Regions from separate parts of the Mesorhizobium sp. B2-3-13 genome, predicted to be linked through region 1. Evidence: predicted binding sites of a transcription regulator. Region 1 holds the regulator's gene; each other region holds the start of a gene.
What was found. Region 1 encodes LexA, which represses DNA repair genes until DNA is damaged. Its sites were predicted from a motif close to TGTTCNNNNTGTGTTCNG; they were not measured.
Positions count from the first base shown of each region.

Region 2: FJ941_RS22485 (helicase-related protein) is a predicted target of LexA. The motif match lies at 1,706-1,723, and genes of this name have one in related genera.
Region 3: recA (recombinase RecA) is a predicted target of LexA. The motif match lies at 2,643-2,660, and genes of this name have one in related genera.
Region 4: FJ941_RS27330 (metallopeptidase family protein) is a predicted target of LexA. The motif match lies at 2,587-2,604, and genes of this name have one in related genera.

Region 1 covers NZ_VFVQ01000007.1:198,056-202,267, forward strand. The annotation lists gene FJ941_RS11150 (ABC transporter substrate-binding protein) at 1-405, opposite strand, end outside; gene FJ941_RS11155 (GntR family transcriptional regulator) at 555-1,328, shown strand; gene lexA (transcriptional repressor LexA) at 1,736-2,479, shown strand; gene FJ941_RS11165 (ComEC/Rec2 family competence protein) at 2,473-4,212, opposite strand, start outside.
Region 2 covers NZ_VFVQ01000020.1:73,864-78,075, reverse strand. The annotation lists gene phbB (acetoacetyl-CoA reductase) at 1-201, shown strand, start outside; gene FJ941_RS22500 (NAD(P)/FAD-dependent oxidoreductase) at 299-778, opposite strand; gene FJ941_RS22495 (TetR/AcrR family transcriptional regulator) at 727-1,215, shown strand; gene FJ941_RS22490 (hypothetical protein) at 1,355-1,591, shown strand; gene FJ941_RS22485 (helicase-related protein) at 1,890-4,212, shown strand, end outside.
Region 3 covers NZ_VFVQ01000010.1:75,029-79,240, forward strand. The annotation lists gene alaS (alanine--tRNA ligase) at 1-1,213, opposite strand, end outside; gene recA (recombinase RecA) at 1,485-2,585, opposite strand; gene FJ941_RS14060 (hypothetical protein) at 2,862-3,086, opposite strand; gene FJ941_RS14065 (hypothetical protein) at 3,169-4,188, opposite strand.
Region 4 covers NZ_VFVQ01000034.1:32,298-36,509, forward strand. The annotation lists gene FJ941_RS27310 (DUF4173 domain-containing protein) at 1-311, opposite strand, end outside; gene FJ941_RS27320 (CoA ester lyase) at 800-1,690, shown strand; gene FJ941_RS27325 (DUF1737 domain-containing protein) at 1,728-1,934, shown strand; gene FJ941_RS27330 (metallopeptidase family protein) at 2,029-2,451, opposite strand; gene FJ941_RS29565 (hypothetical protein) at 2,628-3,671, shown strand; gene FJ941_RS27340 (DUF6504 family protein) at 3,613-4,212, shown strand, end outside.

The DNA.
Region 1 (4,212 bases):
GGCGTCCCATGACGGCACCAGCTTGGCCGCCACCGGATCGGTGACCGCGGCAAAAACGATCGGAATGCCGGAACCGGCAAGCGCTTTCTTGGCGATCTGCGAGACCGGCGTGGTGATGGTGTAGATCAGCTTGGGCTGCTCGGCCTGCAGCTTGGCGATCATCTGCGGCACCAGCGATGCATCGAAATTGGTGTGGCTCTCCGTGTAGACGACGTCCTTGCCCTCGACGAAGCCATTATCCGTCAACGCCTTCTTGAAGCCGGCTATGGCGGCGTTCAATTGCGGATGCTCGCCGAAATTGGCAATGCCGATACGGATCTGATCGGCCGCGGCACTGCCGGCGCTAATCATCAATGCGCCTGCCAGGGCCAAGCCCGACAACCAAGCGGATTTCGATTTCAACATCATTTCCTCCCAGATTTGATCAGGGCCGCTTGGAAACGCGGCTACCACGGCGATCATGGTCGGTCCGCCGGTCGGTGTCAAACATTATATATAATTGTTGCTATGACCCAATATCATATATACTTTCGCCAGACGACGGATTGATCACGATGCGCGATGAAACGAGTTCTACAAAAACGGAAGCCGCCTATCAGCTGTTGCGGCGCGACATCCTGACCACGCGCCTCATGCCGGGCGCCCCGCTCAAACTGAGTGCCCTGCGCGGCACCTATGGCGTCGGCTGGACGCCGTTGCGCGAAGCCTTGTCGCGGCTAGAGGCCGAACGCCTTGTCACCGCCATCAGCAATCGTGGTTTTACGGTCGCTCCGGTATCGCGGGCCGAACTGGAGGACCTGGCACGCGCCAGGATGGTGGTCGAGATACCCCTGTTCCTCGAATCGATGGAAAAAGGCGGCAAGGAGTGGGAGGATGCCGTTGTCACCGCCCACTACCGGCTCTCCCGTTGCAAGACCGCGGTCGACGATCCTTCGGATGCGGCTGTCGATAAATGGGACGAGAACCACGAAGCTTTCCATGCGGCGCTGCTAAGCGCGGCGACTTCCAATTGGCTCATGCGATTCCGCTCGACCATCGCCGATCAGCTGCGACGGCATCATCGTTTTCTCGGCCTGGCGCCGACATTGCGGGCCGCGGCTGGTCTGAAGGACGGTTATGAAGAGGCAATGGAGGCATTGTGCGAAGCGATTGCGATCGAACACCATACAGCGATCATGGAAGCTGCACTCGATCGTGACGTCGAGCGGGCCAAGGCGCTGATGACGGCGCATATCGGCTATACCCTGCACGTCTATGTCCATAGCGAAGACAGCGGCGCGACCAAATACGCCGCCCGCGCCGGCAGCTTGCAAGCGGGTTCCGGGTGACTTCAATGCTTGCGCGACGCCTATTGGCATGCGCTGGCCGGAGTGGGCCAAACGCCTGGATCCATCGCCGCCCCTAAGCTACCAATCGTTGGCGTTTTGGTTTCGTTTCGTTCCACGAATAATGGATCCATAAATTGTACAATCCACCCGCGAAGAGCCCCCCGAAAGACTGATGCCAAGGCCCATCAGTGGATAGGCCACAGGCCATTAACCAAAACGATTTCAATGCCTGCCGATCGTGGAAAGGATCGGCCTCAGTCCGCTGTCGCGGCAAAAAACTTCAGACGCGTTAACAAATTCATTAAACTTTAAACGGTTGCGGAACACAACTGGAACGGATAGTGTTTGTTCTGGGTTTGTTTTTTCGATTCTGGTCAGACCTTTCGTTCAATGCCTTGGGGGCCGCCATGCTGACACGCAAGCAACATGAACTGCTGATGTTCATCCACGAACGGCTCAAGGAAAGCGGGATACCGCCCTCCTTCGACGAAATGAAGGAAGCGCTCGATCTTGCCTCCAAATCGGGCATCCATCGCCTGATCACGGCGCTGGAGGAACGTGGCTTTATTCGCCGGCTACCCAATCGGGCGCGCGCGCTGGAAGTGCTGCGGCTGCCGGACTCGATCGCGCCGGGCCTCAATGCGGCAAAGAAGTTCTCGCCAAGTGTCATCCAGGGCAGCCTTGGCCAAGGCAGTCTCGGCCGCCAGATCAGGCCGGCGACGGCGCCTTCCCGCCTGGCCGCGGCCGGCAACGACGATGACGCGGTTTCAGCTGTGTCCATCCCGGTCATGGGTCGTATCGCCGCCGGTGTGCCGATCGATGCCATCCAGCATCAGACGCATTCGATTTCGGTGCCGCCGGACATGATCATGGGCGGCGAGCACTATGCGCTGGAAGTCAAGGGCGACTCGATGATCGAGGCCGGTATCTTCGACGGCGACACGGTCATCATCCGCAATGCCGATACAGCAAGTCCGGGCGAAATCATCGTGGCGCTGGTCGACGAGGAGGAAGCAACGCTGAAGCGGTTCCGCCGCAAGGGCGCCTCGATCGCGCTCGAAGCCGCCAATCCAGCCTACGAAACACGCATCTTCGGACCGGATCGGGTCAAGGTGCAGGGCAAGCTCGTCGGGCTGATCAGGCGCTACTGAACTGGCTTGCCATCGGGCTTGTCGGCCTTTTTATAGGGGGCCAGCCCCCTCGCCTCGCGTGAGAATTTTCGCTGCTCGTGCCAAGGCCGGTATGGTCCGTCGACGGCGAATTCGACCTCAGCCGGCGTCGTGGCCGATTGGGGATCGAAGAAAACGGCGGCACTCCCCTTGCGGGCGAGCTGGCGTTTGGTGACGACGAGAACCAGCGGATTATGACAGGCGTCATAGGCGGTCGCGTCATTGACGACGATCAGGTCGGCGAAGGCGCAGGCCTTCCAGGTGTCCTTGCGATCCTCGACATAGGCGATGATCGCGCCGGAAGGGTGCCTGGCAAGGCACAGGCCTTCGCGGCAATAGAACGGCGATCCCAGCGGCAGGTCGGTGGGAGTGGCAAGATCGAATTGCCCGTCCGTCTTCTCGAACATTTCCGGTAGGACGATTGTTTCGGAGATCAGAGCGCGTTTCCAATTGTCGGCTGCGAATTCGTTCGGACGTTCCCGGTTGACGGCCAGTTCGCCATTGCCGATCGACAGAGCCACCAGCCGCGCATCTTCCGAGATCAGCACATCGGGCGCGCGCGTGTGCGATACAGTCAACAGACCGGCAAGCGCGAATGGCACCGCCGTGAGCCGGAGCCACGTCGTCGCCATCGTCGCGATGACCAACGCGACGGTGACCAGCAGCACGGATTGCTGCGAAATCAGCCCGACTCCATCGACCGGAGAGCGCTCCGATATCCACGCCGATATGGCGATCATCGCTGTCAGGCCCTTGCCCATGAGGTAGAGAGCCGGCCAATCCAACCCGAACGGCATCAGCAACGCGCTGGCGACGGCCAGGAACATCACGATCGACACGATCGGCATGAGGGCCAGATTGGCGAACAGGCTGAGCGGCGACACCCGCTGGAAATGCCAGATGGCAAACAGTGCCGTCGCGCTGCCGGCGATGATGGACGTCATGGCCAATCCACCTGTCGCCAAGAGGAATTTTCGCGTCAGAAACCCGGGTAGGGATCGCTTTGGCGGCGGAGGCCTCGTCTTTCCCGCATGGTGGTCGGCCCAGCCGGCATAGGCGCCAACCAAGGCTGCGGTTGCCGCGAACGACATCTGGAAACTCGGGCCGACGACCTCGTGCGGCGAAACCAGGATAACGGCGATCGCCGAAATCGCCAGATTGCGCATGGTCAGCGCCGTGCGATCGAACAAGACGGCGATCAGCATCACCGCCAGCATGATGAAGCTGCGTTCGGCCGCGACGACGACGCCCGAAATGACGAGATAGGCGGCGATCGAAAACAGTGCGGCGGCGGCGGCGTATTTCTTCACCGGCCGGCGCGCGGAAAACCCTGGAAACAGTGCGAAGGCGCCGCGCAGCAGACCCATGATGGTGCCGGCCACCAGCGCCATATGCAGACCTGAAATCGAGATGATGTGATAGATGCCGGTGCGCCGCATCGCTTCGTTGATTTCATCGGGAATGCCGGCCCGCACGCCGACGATCAGCGCCGCCGCGATCTCGCCTTCGGCGCCGCCAATGCTGCCCCTGATGTGGTCGGCGATGGCTTCGCGGGCATTTTCGATGCCTGAAAACACGCGTGCCGGCAGCGGCATCTCACCGGCTTCGGCGGAGATGACCGTTGGATTGCCGAGAAAGAAGCCGCTGCCGCCGATGCCGGCGAAATAGCTGTCGAAGGAGAAGTCGTAGCTGTCCGGCCGCACCGGGCCGGTCGG
Region 2 (4,212 bases), on a different contig from region 1:
TGCCCTGGCTACATCGCCACCGAGATGGTCAAGGCAATCGACGAAAAGGTGCTCAACGAGCGCATCATCCCGCAAATCCCGGTCGGCCGCCTTGGCGAACCGGAAGAGATCGCGCGCTGCGTCGTCTTCCTCGCTTCCGAAGACGCCGGCTTCATCACCGGCTCGACCCTCACCGCCAACGGTGGCCAGTACTTCGTCTGATCAAACCGTGTAGCCAAATCTGAAAGTGCCGGCAGTTCCGCCGGCGCTTTCATTTTTGATGCTCGCCCATACGGACACGGAAGCGGGCGCTGTCGATTCATGCGACCAGCTTAAGCCCGCTTTTCATGGACTGCTTGCGTACACCCGATTGTGACGGTGCCGGCAGCTTGGCCATATCGGCCCGGCTGAGACCTGACAGCTTCAGTGAAATCTTGCGCTTGGCGATCGGGTTGATATTGACGAAGCCGAGGACGAGGTTGCGCAGGAAGCGCCGGAACGGGGTGCGCGTGAGTGCCATGCCGGTCAGCCTGCCCGCGAGGTCAATCACTTCCTGCGCCGCTGGACGGCGAAGCGTCTCGTAAAGCTCGAGTTCGCTTTCGCCGCGGATGCCGTTGATCACGTCGCCGAGTACTTCTCCCAGCACCACGGCATCGATCAGACCGGTGTTCATGCCTTGACCGCCGGCGGGGCTGTGCACATGGGCAGCATCGCCCATGACGAACAACGACCGATGGCGACAGGACTTTGCGATGCGATGATGAACGCGAAAACGTGTACTCCAACTCAGGTCGAGCACCTTCGCCGGGCTACTTCCGCAGCAAGGATGAGCTGTTCGCCAGGGCGGCGCTGTTCGACCTGCAACTGCCCGCAACGCAGGTGACCGACCGGGCTTCCATCGGCGACGCAATCATCCGGCGTTTTCTTCGCACTTGGGAGAATTCTCCCAGCGCCACCGGCATGGTCATTCTGCTGCGCTCGGCTGCGTCCAATGAATTCGCCGCGGAGAAGGTGCGCGACGTATTCGCCACTCAGGTCCGGCTGGTTGTGGCACCGTTCGGCGACCCCTCCGACGCCGGCCGGCGCGCCGGCCTCGTCGCCAGCCAGTTGCTGGGTCTGGCGACGTGCCGATATCTGCTGCGGCTGCCGCCCGTCGTAGCCTTATCGCACGAAGAAATCATCAGGGATGTCGGTCCGGTCCTGCAGCGCTATGCAACCGGGGTGGATGCATCCTGAACCGGCGGCGAGCATTGCTGTGCGCATGATCACGACATTATCGGACCCTCCCAACCCGACATGTCCTGTTCCGGCACGCAAAGGTTAATGGCGGCAGCGCGTCTGTGCGAAACCCTGTGGTCAAGCCTGTGGATTCTCGGTGGATAAGCTGTTCACAACACAAGATATTGGGGGAACAAAAGGAGAAAAAACCGCTGACGCTGATTTGTCGCCGATTCGTTCCGGCTTTGAGCGCAATGTTAACATTAATGGCCGCGATCGCCTGCTATTCCTTAATGTCGAGTTCAGAAAGGTTAACGATTTCATAACTTTGAGCGGGGCATACCGATCCTCCCGCATCCTTCACAGGCAAAGATTAACGGCAAAGCCCGCCTAGCATAAAACGGGCCAATCCGGTGATTCAGCATGTGGTGAGACTCGAGGTCCCAAAATCCATATCTAGCCGTGAACAAAAGCTGAACCTGACGGAGTCACCGATTCGTCGCTGATTCGTTCCAGACTCGTTCCAACTGTTAAGCAAGGGCTGATTTGCGGGCTGACGCGGACGTCTTCGGAAACCGGTTGGAACATTCCGCTTTCGCTTCGCGCCCGAAATCCCTATGTGTCGGCTGTCATACGCGCCGTCCAGGCACGCTCCCGACCACGAGAGGCCAGAAAGCCTTATTTCCGAGCCGATGAACATCCAGCAGAAACACACCGAGCCGCTGATCCTGTCGGGCCGCGACGTGACCGCAGTGCTTGGCCCCACCAACACCGGCAAGACCCATCTCGCCATCGAGCGCATGGTGGCGCACGAAACCGGCGTCATCGGCCTGCCGCTGAGGCTGCTGGCGCGCGAGGTCTACACCCGCGTCTGCGAGAAGGTCGGCGCCCACAAGGTGGCGTTGATCACCGGCGAGGAGAAGATCCAGCCGCAAGGCGCCAAATATTCGGTCTGCACCGTCGAAGCCATGCCGCGCGAGACCGACGCCGCCTTCGTCGCCATCGACGAGGTGCAACTGGCCGGCGACCTCGAGCGCGGCCATATCTTCACCGACCGTATCCTGCATCTGCGCGGCCGCCAGGAAACGCTGCTGCTCGGCGCGGCCACCATGCACGGCATCCTCCAGCGGCTGCTGAAGGGCATCTCCGTGGTGACGCGGCCGCGGCTGTCGCATCTGGCCTATGCCGGCTCCAAGAAACTGACCCGCCTGCCACGGCGTACCGCGATCGTCGCCTTCTCCGCCGACGAGGTCTACGCCATCGCCGAGCTGATCCGCCGCCAGCAGGGCGGTGCCGCCGTCGTGCTCGGGGCGCTGTCGCCCCGCACCCGCAATGCCCAGGTGGCGCTGTTCCAGTCGGGTGATGTCGACTACCTCATTGCCACCGACGCGATCGGCATGGGGCTTAACCTCGATCTCGACCATGTCGCCTTTGCCCAGAACCGCAAGTTCGACGGCTACCAGTACCGCAATCTGACGGCGGCCGAACTCGGCCAGATCGCCGGCCGCGCCGGCCGGCATCTGCGCGACGGCACGTTTGGCGTCACCGGCCAGGTCGATCCGCTCGACGAGGATCTGGTCCAGAAGATCGAGGGCCATGACTTCGACCCGGTGAAGGTGCTGCAATGGCGCACCGCGCAATTCGATTTCGCCAGCCTCGATGCGCTGAAGCGGTCGATCGAAACCAACGCCCCAGTCGAGGGCCTGACACGCGCGCTGCCGGCCGTCGATGCACAAGCGCTCGAACATCTCTCCCGCGACGAGGACATCCGCGCGCTCGCAACCAACGCCAAACGTGTGGCGCTGCTGTGGGAAGCCTGCGCGCTGCCCGACTATCGCAAGATTGCGCCGGCCCAGCATGCCGATCTCATCGCCTCGATCTACATGGACCTCGCCCGGCATGGCCATGTCGACGAAAATTACATGGCCGAGCAGGTGCGCCGCGCCGACACCACCGAGGGCGACATCGATACGCTGTCGCACCGCATTGCCCAGATCCGCACCTGGACATTCGTGTCGAACCGGCCCGGCTGGCTGGCCGATCAGGCACACTGGCGGGAAAAGACGCGCGAAATCGAAGACAGATTGTCGGATGCGCTGCATGAGCGGTTGACGAAACGCTTCGTAGACCGCAGGACTTCCGTCCTCATGCGGCGCCTTAGAGAAAATACCATGCCTGAAGCCGAAATCAGCCCTACCGGAACCGTCCTTGTCGAAGGCCATCATGTCGGCGAGTTGCAAGGGTTCCGCTTCACCGCCGACCAGACCGCCGGCGGCGAGGACGCCAAGGCCGTGCGCACGGCCGCGCAAAAGGCGCTGGCCGCCGAATTCGAGGCACGCGCGGAGCGCTTCGGCGCCTGCGCCAATGGCGATCTCGCGCTCGGTTCGGACGGCACGCTGCGCTGGATCGGCGCGCCGATCGGCACGCTGGTCTCGGGCGAGGACGCGCTGAAGCCGCGCCTAGTGTTGCTGGCTGACGAACAGCTGACGGGCCCGGCCCGCGACAAGGTCGCCGCGCGCGCCGAACGCTTCGTCAATTTCCAGATCGAATCCCTGTTGAAGCCGCTGGTCGATCTGAAAAACGCCGAGCAGATTTCCGGCATCGGCCGCGGCATCGCCTTCCAGCTGGTCGAGAATTTCGGCCTCATCAATCGCCGCGACATCGCCGAGGAGATGAAGTCGCTCGACCAGGAAGGTCGCGCGGCACTTCGCCGGCTCGGCGTGCGCTTCGGTGCCTACCACGTCTTCGTGCCGGCGCTGATCAAGCCGGCCCCCGCCGGACTGGTGACCTTACTGTGGGCGCTGAAGAACGACGGCAAGGACAAGCCTGGCTTCGGCGACGTCGTCCATGCGCTGGCGTCGGGCCGCACCTCGGTGGTCATCGATCCGGCCTTCGACAAGGCGTTCTATAAGCTTGCCGGCTACCGCAATCTCGGCCGCCGCGCCGTACGCATCGACATTCTCGAGCGGCTGGCCGACCTGATCCGCCCGGCGACCAACTGGAAGCCCGGCCTCG
Region 3 (4,212 bases), on a different contig from region 1:
CGTCCTGTGTCAGGTCGAGCGGAAAGCCATAGGTGTCGTAGAGCTTGAATGCCGTCTCGCCATCCAGCATGTCGCCGGCGCCGAGCTTCTCCGTCGCCTCGGAGAGCAGCCCAAGGCCGCGCACCAGCGTCTTGCGGAACCGTGTCTCCTCGAGTTTCAAGGTCTCGGTAATCATCGTTTCGCCGCGCACCAGTTCCGGATAGGCCTGGCCCATCTCGCGCACCAGCGCCGGCACCAGCTTCCACATCAATGGATCGCGGGCGCCGAGCAGCTGCGCATGGCGCATGGCGCGGCGCATGATGCGACGCAGCACATAGCCGCGGCCTTCATTGGACGGTAGCACGCCGTCGGCGACCAAGAAGGAGGACGAGCGCAGGTGATCGGCAATGACGCGGTAGGAGGAAACCGTTTCCGCATCGGGTGCGCGCCCAAGTGCGGAGGACGCAGCATCGATCAAATGACGGAACAGGTCGGTCTCGAAGATGCTCTCCACCCCCTGCAGGATGGATGCCATGCGCTCCAGGCCCATGCCGGTGTCGATCGACGGGCGCGGCAGGTCGACGCGCTCCTCCTTCGTCACCTGCTCATACTGCATGAACACCAGGTTCCAGAATTCAAGGAACCGGTCGCCATCCTCCTCCGGACTGCCGGGAGGGCCGCCCCAGATGTGCTCACCACGGTCGATGAAGATTTCCGAGCATGGTCCGCAGGGTCCGGTATCGCCCATCGCCCAGAAATTGTCCGAGGTCGGGATGCGGATGATGCGATCGTCGGAGAAACCGGCGATCTTTTTCCAGAAATCGGCCGCCTCATCGTCGGTGTGGTAGACGGTGACCAGCAGCTTATCCTTCTTCAGCCCGAATTCCTTGGTGATGAGGTTCCAGGCAAGCTCGATGGCGCGCTCCTTGAAATAATCGCCGAAGGAGAAATTGCCGAGCATCTCGAAAAAGGTCAGGTGGCGCGCGGTATAGCCGACATTGTCGAGATCGTTGTGCTTGCCGCCGGCGCGAACGCTTTTCTGGGCGGTGGTGGCACGCGAATAGGGCCGCTTCTCCAAACCGGTGAAGACGTTCTTGAACTGCACCATGCCGGCATTGGTGAACATCAATGTCGGATCGTTGCGCGGCACGAGCGGGCTCGAGGCCACGACCTCGTGGCCCTCCTTGCGGAAATAGTCGAGAAATGTCGACCGGATCTCGTTCACGCCACTCATGGATACTGCCTTTTCAAGAGAGCCGCCGGCCGGACCGGCGGGAGATGGCTCTGTGTTTTCTAGAAGATGGAGTTGGCCTTTTAGCCGTAGCTCTTGACCCTGTCCAGAAACACGGAATTGGGCCAATTCGCGCTTTGCACCGGCACTTACGCAGGCACGCAAACGAAAACCGCCGGCGCGAAGGCCGGCGGTTTGGAACGCGGTACTACAGAACTCTGTTACTTAAGCATCAGATAATAGGCTGGATTTATGGCCAAACTCTGGCGTTGCCCTACATCGCGCCGGCTTCGTCCTCAAAACCATCATCGCCATTGCCCTCTGAGCCACCGTTTTCGAGGAACTTTTCGGCGATCAACCCGGCATTCTGCCTAAGCGCCAGTTCGATCTCGCGCGCGGTGTCGGGATTGTCGCGCAGGAACAGTTTGGCGTTCTCGCGGCCCTGGCCGAGACGCTGCGAATTATAGGAGAACCAGGCGCCCGACTTCTCGACCACACCGGCCTTGACGCCGAGATCGACCAGTTCGCCGGTCTTGGAGACACCCTCGCCATACATGATGTCGAACTCGACCACCTTGAAGGGCGGCGCCAGCTTGTTCTTGACCACCTTGACGCGGGTCTGGTTGCCCACCACCTCGTCGCGATCCTTGACCGAGCCAATGCGGCGGATGTCGAGACGCACCGAGGCGTAGAATTTCAGCGCGTTGCCGCCGGTCGTCGTCTCGGGCGAACCGAACATGACGCCGATCTTCATGCGGATCTGGTTGATGAAGATGACCATGGTGTTGGAGCGCGAGATCGAGGCGGTCAGCTTGCGCAGCGCCTGGCTCATCAGGCGGGCTTGCAGGCCCGGCAAGGAATCGCCCATCTCGCCCTCGATTTCGGCGCGCGGCGTCAGCGCCGCCACCGAATCGACCACCAGCACGTCGATGGCGCCGGAACGCACCAGCGTATCGCAAATCTCCAGCGCCTGCTCGCCGGTGTCGGGCTGCGAGATCAGCAGGTTTTCAAGATCGACGCCGAGTTTGCGGGCGTAAACCGGATCGAGCGCGTGCTCGGCATCGACGAAGGCGCAGATGCCGCCCTTCTTCTGGGCTTCGGCCACGGTATGCAGGGCCAGCGTCGTCTTGCCCGAGCTTTCCGGCCCGTAGATCTCGATGATACGGCCGCGCGGCAGACCGCCGACGCCGAGCGCGATGTCGAGGCCGAGCGACCCGGTCGGCACCGTTTCGATCTCGACGACCTGCTCGTTGGCGCCGAGCCGCATGATCGAGCCCTTGCCGAAAGCCCGCTCGATTTGCGACAGCGCCGCATCCAGAGCCTTTGATTTGTCCACTGCCTTATCCTCTACCAGCCGCAAAGAATTCTGAGCCATGATACATCACCCCTTGGTCGTCAATGAAGGCCGGACAATCCGTAATCCTTGTCAATTTGTACCTTTTTTGTTCTCATTTGGCAAGGGGTGACAATCAATTGAAAAACAACCGATATCCTGATTTGTTCTTTTTTTGTCTCGCAAACCCGGGCATGGATGTATGCCGTTCGGACATGTAAAAATTTTGCTAGGAAAAGAAGCCTTCCGCCCTCTCCGATTCGGAGAGTGAGCCTAATTCGCCTTGCGTCGCTAAAGCACCAAGCCGTGCCTGCCCTCTCATTCTGATTTCCGGCCGATCTGCAAATTGGGCATGTCGCCGCCTTCGCCGGCCATCAGGAATTGCATCAGGGCGCTCATCATGGCCTCGGCGGTGTCCTTGTCCAGCGTCAAGTCGATGTCGGAAGGATCACCGTCTTCATCATATGTCACCAGCGTCAGCGTGCCCTGCAATGGGTTGCGCGAGATGACCGTTATGTCGTCGTCCTGATACTCAACTTCCATCTTCGTCTCCTTCCCGTTCGAAGGCATCAAGCCTCGCAAATTCCGACTGAAAGGAAAAGCTATGTGTTGGCTAGCGGTGCGGCTACGCCTTCTTGGCGCCTTGCTCGTCGCGGCGCTCTTTCTCGCGAGCGGACTTCATTATGCGGCGGTAATCAACGATCCACCCGGACACGAAAGCGGGCATGAGTTTCATTTGGAACCTCAGTTCCTTTCCGTCTTGGATTGCCTTTTCGATCAGCGCTTTATCTGGGCCGAACAGGAAGAGAAATGTCGTATCCATGTCGATACTGCCGGATTTGATATCAAAAACCGTCTGGTATTCCAAAACTCCTTCGAGGTAAAAGCCGAAACCTCCGACGATGCCGGGCCGCTTGGCGTTATCGATCTTGCTGAAAATTCCTATCGAATACTCATTCTCGATATTCGCCCCAATGATCTTTGCAACCGGGTGCTCACTTACCACCCCATCGACACGACCTCCTGTTGGCTTGGCGTCAAAAGAAACGGCATTATTCCGCTGGTAGTTGGCAGTGACGTTAAAGGCGGGACTATTGCCGCCGTTCCTCACCTTTATAAAAACCTCCGGCTCCATGCTGCCCCTGAAGATAGCCGTCCCGCCAGTTACGGCAAGGTAGGCGCGCGTTTGGATTTCGCCCATCTCCCTATCGAGATGAATGGCCTTTTCAGCCAGATCGGCAGAGCGAACGGCGGCATTAGTCGCGCGAATGGTGAAGCCGATAGTCACCAAAATGGCAATAATGCCAGCGATGCCTACGCCGACCTGCCACCATGCTGCGTCTACCTGCCTGTTAGCGGCTGTAGCACTACGGCCAGCGGCTTGGGCAGCTTCTTGCTGGGCTTTCAGATCATCGGACTCGTGCTTGTCGCTTGTGGCTTCGCGGTCCCTGGTACGCTGGGTCTCTTCTGGACTTTCGATAATGCGTACCGGGATAGACGAAGCGCTGGGATTGCCCTGAGCATCGTTTGCTTTCCCGCCTTTGCCTTCTTGCTGGCTTGGGGCTTCAGCGGCCACCCCTTGGGCTTCCTGCGCTCTTACGTGGGTGGCTAGCACCATGAACAGCGCAACGAATAGAAACCGCATAACAACCCCTCCAGCCCACGCTTA
Region 4 (4,212 bases), on a different contig from region 1:
CGAAGCAGGCGCCAGTCACGAAAGCTCCAGCCACGCCAGTTCCGCTGGACGCTGTCGCTGGCCCGCAATCCTTCAAGTTCGCGGACAGCGCCCGCGTCCGGGGTCTTGTTCTGATGATCGAAGAAGCGATCGAGTGCCGGAAACGCGCCCCGACCGAGCGAGCGCAGATACCAGGCGTCGAGGGGAATGCCCTGGCCGGTCATTTCAACGGAATGGTCGACATTGTAGTTGGCGATCAGCACGGCGAAGTTGATGAAACAGCAGGCATAAGCGCTAGGGATAACGTCGGAAGATTGGCGGACCGCGGCCATGGATTTTCCGAGCGCGATGCGGGCGGACAAAGGGGATGACAATTGCGGCGGGCTTGGCGCGTGGCGGGTCGACCAGCCACCAGCCTTCACTGCGCAGCCGATAGGGCAGACGGGGTTTTGCTCGCTTGTGCATGCCGCCTGTCTCGCAAGCTGGCAGGGAAGCGATGCGGCGGATCGGAGGAGATTTTCCGCAGGCGAGTGCAGTTTTCGTGCAGGGCTGGTGCGCTGCCCGCCATCGGTTCCGGACGTTGGCGCCGCCCCAGCCAGGCTCCTTTCCCTCTCCCTCCGGAGGGGGCAGAGGTGGCTCGGCGAAGCCGAGACGGAGCGGGGAACGACCTGGTAACCGCCGCAAACGGACATAGGGCACTAGGCGCAAGCCTCGCATCGCCTTGCGCCCAAAGGGTCGCAGCGCAAGCTTTCGCGGTTGGCGCGTGTCAGGTACCGGGCGGACGCTTGCCTCGACCAACCACACGCGGCATAGATCGGACATGGAACCCTACCGCCCGCGCCGCTCCGTGCTCTATGTCCCGGCCTCCAACGAGAAGGCGCTGGCCAAGATCGCCCAGCTTGTCTGCGACGCCGTCATCATCGATCTGGAGGACGCCGTTGCCCCCGCCGACAAGATCGCCGCGCGCGAAAAACTGGCTGGCATTTTCGCCAATCGCCCTGATGCCGACCACAATGGCCGACGCTGCGAGATGGTGGTGCGCGTCAATGCGCTGTCCAGCGAATGGGGCACTGACGATCTTGCGGCCGTCGCCAAGGCGGAACCGGACGGCATCCTGCTGCCAAAGGTCGACACACCGCGCGACGTGCTCGAGGTCGGCGATGTGCTGGACGACAATTTTGCTCCCGACACCGTGAAACTATGGGCGATGATCGAGACGCCCAAGGCCATGCTCAACATCGGCGCCATCGCCGAACTCGGCCGTGACCCCGCCTCGCGGCTGGATTGTTTCATTGCCGGAACGAATGACCTGATCAAGGATACCGGCGTGCTGGCAACGCCGGACCGCGCCTATCTCCTGCCATGGCTGATGCAGATGCTGCTGGCGGCGCGCGCCGGCGGCCTCGACATGCTCGACGGGGTGTTCAACGACTTTCGCGATCCGGATGCGTTTGCGCGCGAGTGCGCTCAGGCCGCCGCCATGGGCTTTGACGGCAAGACGCTGATCCATCCATCGCAGATCGAGGCCGCCAACCGTGCCTTCGCCCCGTCGGCGCAGGCGCTGGCCGAGGCGCGCGCGGTGAAGGATGCCTTCGCGCTGGCGCAAAACAGCGGCAAGGGCGTCATCGCGCTGAATGGCAGGATGGTCGAGCGGCTGCACCTGGCGCAGGCCGAAAAACTGCTGGCGAAGGCCGCCGCCATCGGCGCATGATATTCGTCGACTTGGGATACATGACAGGAATTGGACGATGAAACTCTACCGCTTTCTCACCGCCCCGGACGACGCCAGCTTCTGCCATAAGGTGACGGCGGCGCTGAACAAGGGCTGGCATCTGTTCGGCTCGCCGACCTACGCCTATGACAAGAAAGCCAAGACCATGCGCTGCGGCCAGGCCGTGGTGAAGGATGTCGACGGCCAGGAATACGGGCCGGATACCAAGCTCAGCGACTGGTAGGTGGAAAGCGCGGAGGCTCCTCTCTTTTCGTCATCCTAGGGTAAAGCAAGGAGCCAAGCGAGGCGGCGCAGACCCCTAGGGTGACGAAAGTGGTCTACTCAGCAGCCTCTTCGATCTTCTCCATATCATCGTCCGACAGGCCGAAATGGTGGCCGATCTCGTGGATCAGCACGTGGGTGACGATGTCGCCCAGCGATTCCTCGTTCTCGGCCCAGTAGTCGAGCATGGCGCGGCGATAGAGGGTGATGCGGTTCGGGCCTTCGCCGGTTTGCGGGTTCCAGCGTTCGGCGATGCCGCGCCCCTCGAACAGGCCGAGCAGGTCGAACGGCGTCTCCAGCGACAAATCGTCCATGATCTCGTCGGTCGGGAATTCGGCGATCTGGATGATGATCTCGCCGGTCAGCTTACGAAATTCCTCCGGCAGATGGGCGTAGGCCTCCAGCGCCAGGAACTCCAGCTCCTCCATCGAGGGCGCGAGTTCGCCATGCCAGGTGCGGGTCTTGTAGATGCGGGCCATGCTTTGTCCTTTGATCCCGGCATATAGGCTTTCGCACTGATCCAGGCAAATGACGCCTATAGGCCGGTGTCGCCCAGGGGAGGAATAAATTCCTCATGACTCTGCTTGACTCTTCGGATCGCCTCTGGAATCCTAGAGAACATAACAGGAACAATTGTGAGTGGAAGCTGACCGTCATGGCGATGACCGCCGTGGCGCGGGAGACTGTTTTTTCCCTGCGCCGCCAGATCGCGAAAATAGAGGGAACGCTGCCCGAGCGTCTGCAGGCGCCGGCGGCGGCAACCCTTGATGCCGGCGCCGGCAGCGATCTGACGATCGTCCGGCGCGGCCTTGCCGCGGCCTTGCCGGATGCTTTCCTGCCGATCGGCATCGAGCGGCTCGATGCCGCGCTCAGCGGCGGCCTGCCGAAAGCCGCCCTGACCGAAATCCATGGCCTAGAGACCCGCGATGCGGGAGCCGTCGCCGGCTTCGCTCTGTCGCTCGTCAGCCTGATCCTCAACCGGGCGCAGGGGCTGCCCATCCTATGGATCGGGACATCGGAAATTTTCCACGAGGCCGGCTTTCCCTACGCCAGGGGGCTGCATGGCTGCTTCGGCATTGAACCCGGGCAATTGCTGTTTTCCGAGGCGCCCAGGCTTGTCGATGCGCTGTGGGTCGCCGAGGAAGCGGCCCGCATGACCGCGCTTGCCGCCGTTGTCCTGGAAATCCGCGGCAATCCGCAGCGGCTCGACCTGACCGCGACACGCCGCCTGCATGCGCGGGCGCAAGCTACCGGCCGGCCGGTGTTCCTGCTGCGGCAGGCGGCCGAGCCGGAACCGACGGCGGCGCCTGTCCGTCTGATCGCCGCGTCGGCGCCGGCCGTGCCGCGCGCCACGGTCGCCGGGCCGCTCGCCGGCTCGATCGGCTACCCCGCCTTCACCATCAGCATCGGCAAGAGCCGCACGGCCCTGCCTGGACAATTCACACTGGAGTGGAACCCCGATGAACGCAGATTCGAGGAAAGAAGGGGCGAGGAAAGACACGGTGGAGGCAGCGAATGGGCAGAGAATCCTGTCCCTGTGGTTTCCCTATCTGGCGACCGAAAGGATCCTGCGGCAGCGTCTGGGGAAATCCTGGCGTTCCCGGCCGCCGGATCATCCGCGGCCATCTCACCCACCGCTCGTGATCAGCCACCGCCAGGGCAACGCGCAGCGCATCTCGGCCCTCGACGAGCGAGCTGAGGCGCTGCACCTGAAGCGTGACATGGGGATTGCCGATGCGCGCGCCATGCATCCGTCGATCGAAATCGTCGAAGCCGATCCGGAGGCCGACCGGCGCCTGCTCGCGGGCCTTGCCGACTGGTGCGACCGCTACACGCCGCTGGTCGCGCTGGACAGCATCGACGGCCTGTTCCTCGACGTCACCGGCTGCACCCATCTGTTCGGCGGTGAACGCGCCATGCTGGACGAGATCCTGTCGCGCTTCTTCCACCAGGGGTTCGACGTCCGCGCCGGGCTTGCCGGTACGCCCGGGGCGGCCTGGGCGGCGGCACGCTTTTGCGGCGACCGCATCGTTGTATCGGGCGAGGAGGAAGCCTTGCTTGCCGCCTTGCCGCTGGCCGCCCTCCGCATAGCGCCGGAAACCCGGACCAGCCTGGAAAGTGTGGGGCTGCGCACGGCGGGCGCCGTCATGGCCGCGCCGCGCGCGCCGCTCGCCCGCCGCTTCGGCGCTTTGCTGCTCCAGCGCCTCGACCAGGCGCTTGGCCGTCTCGACGAAGCGATC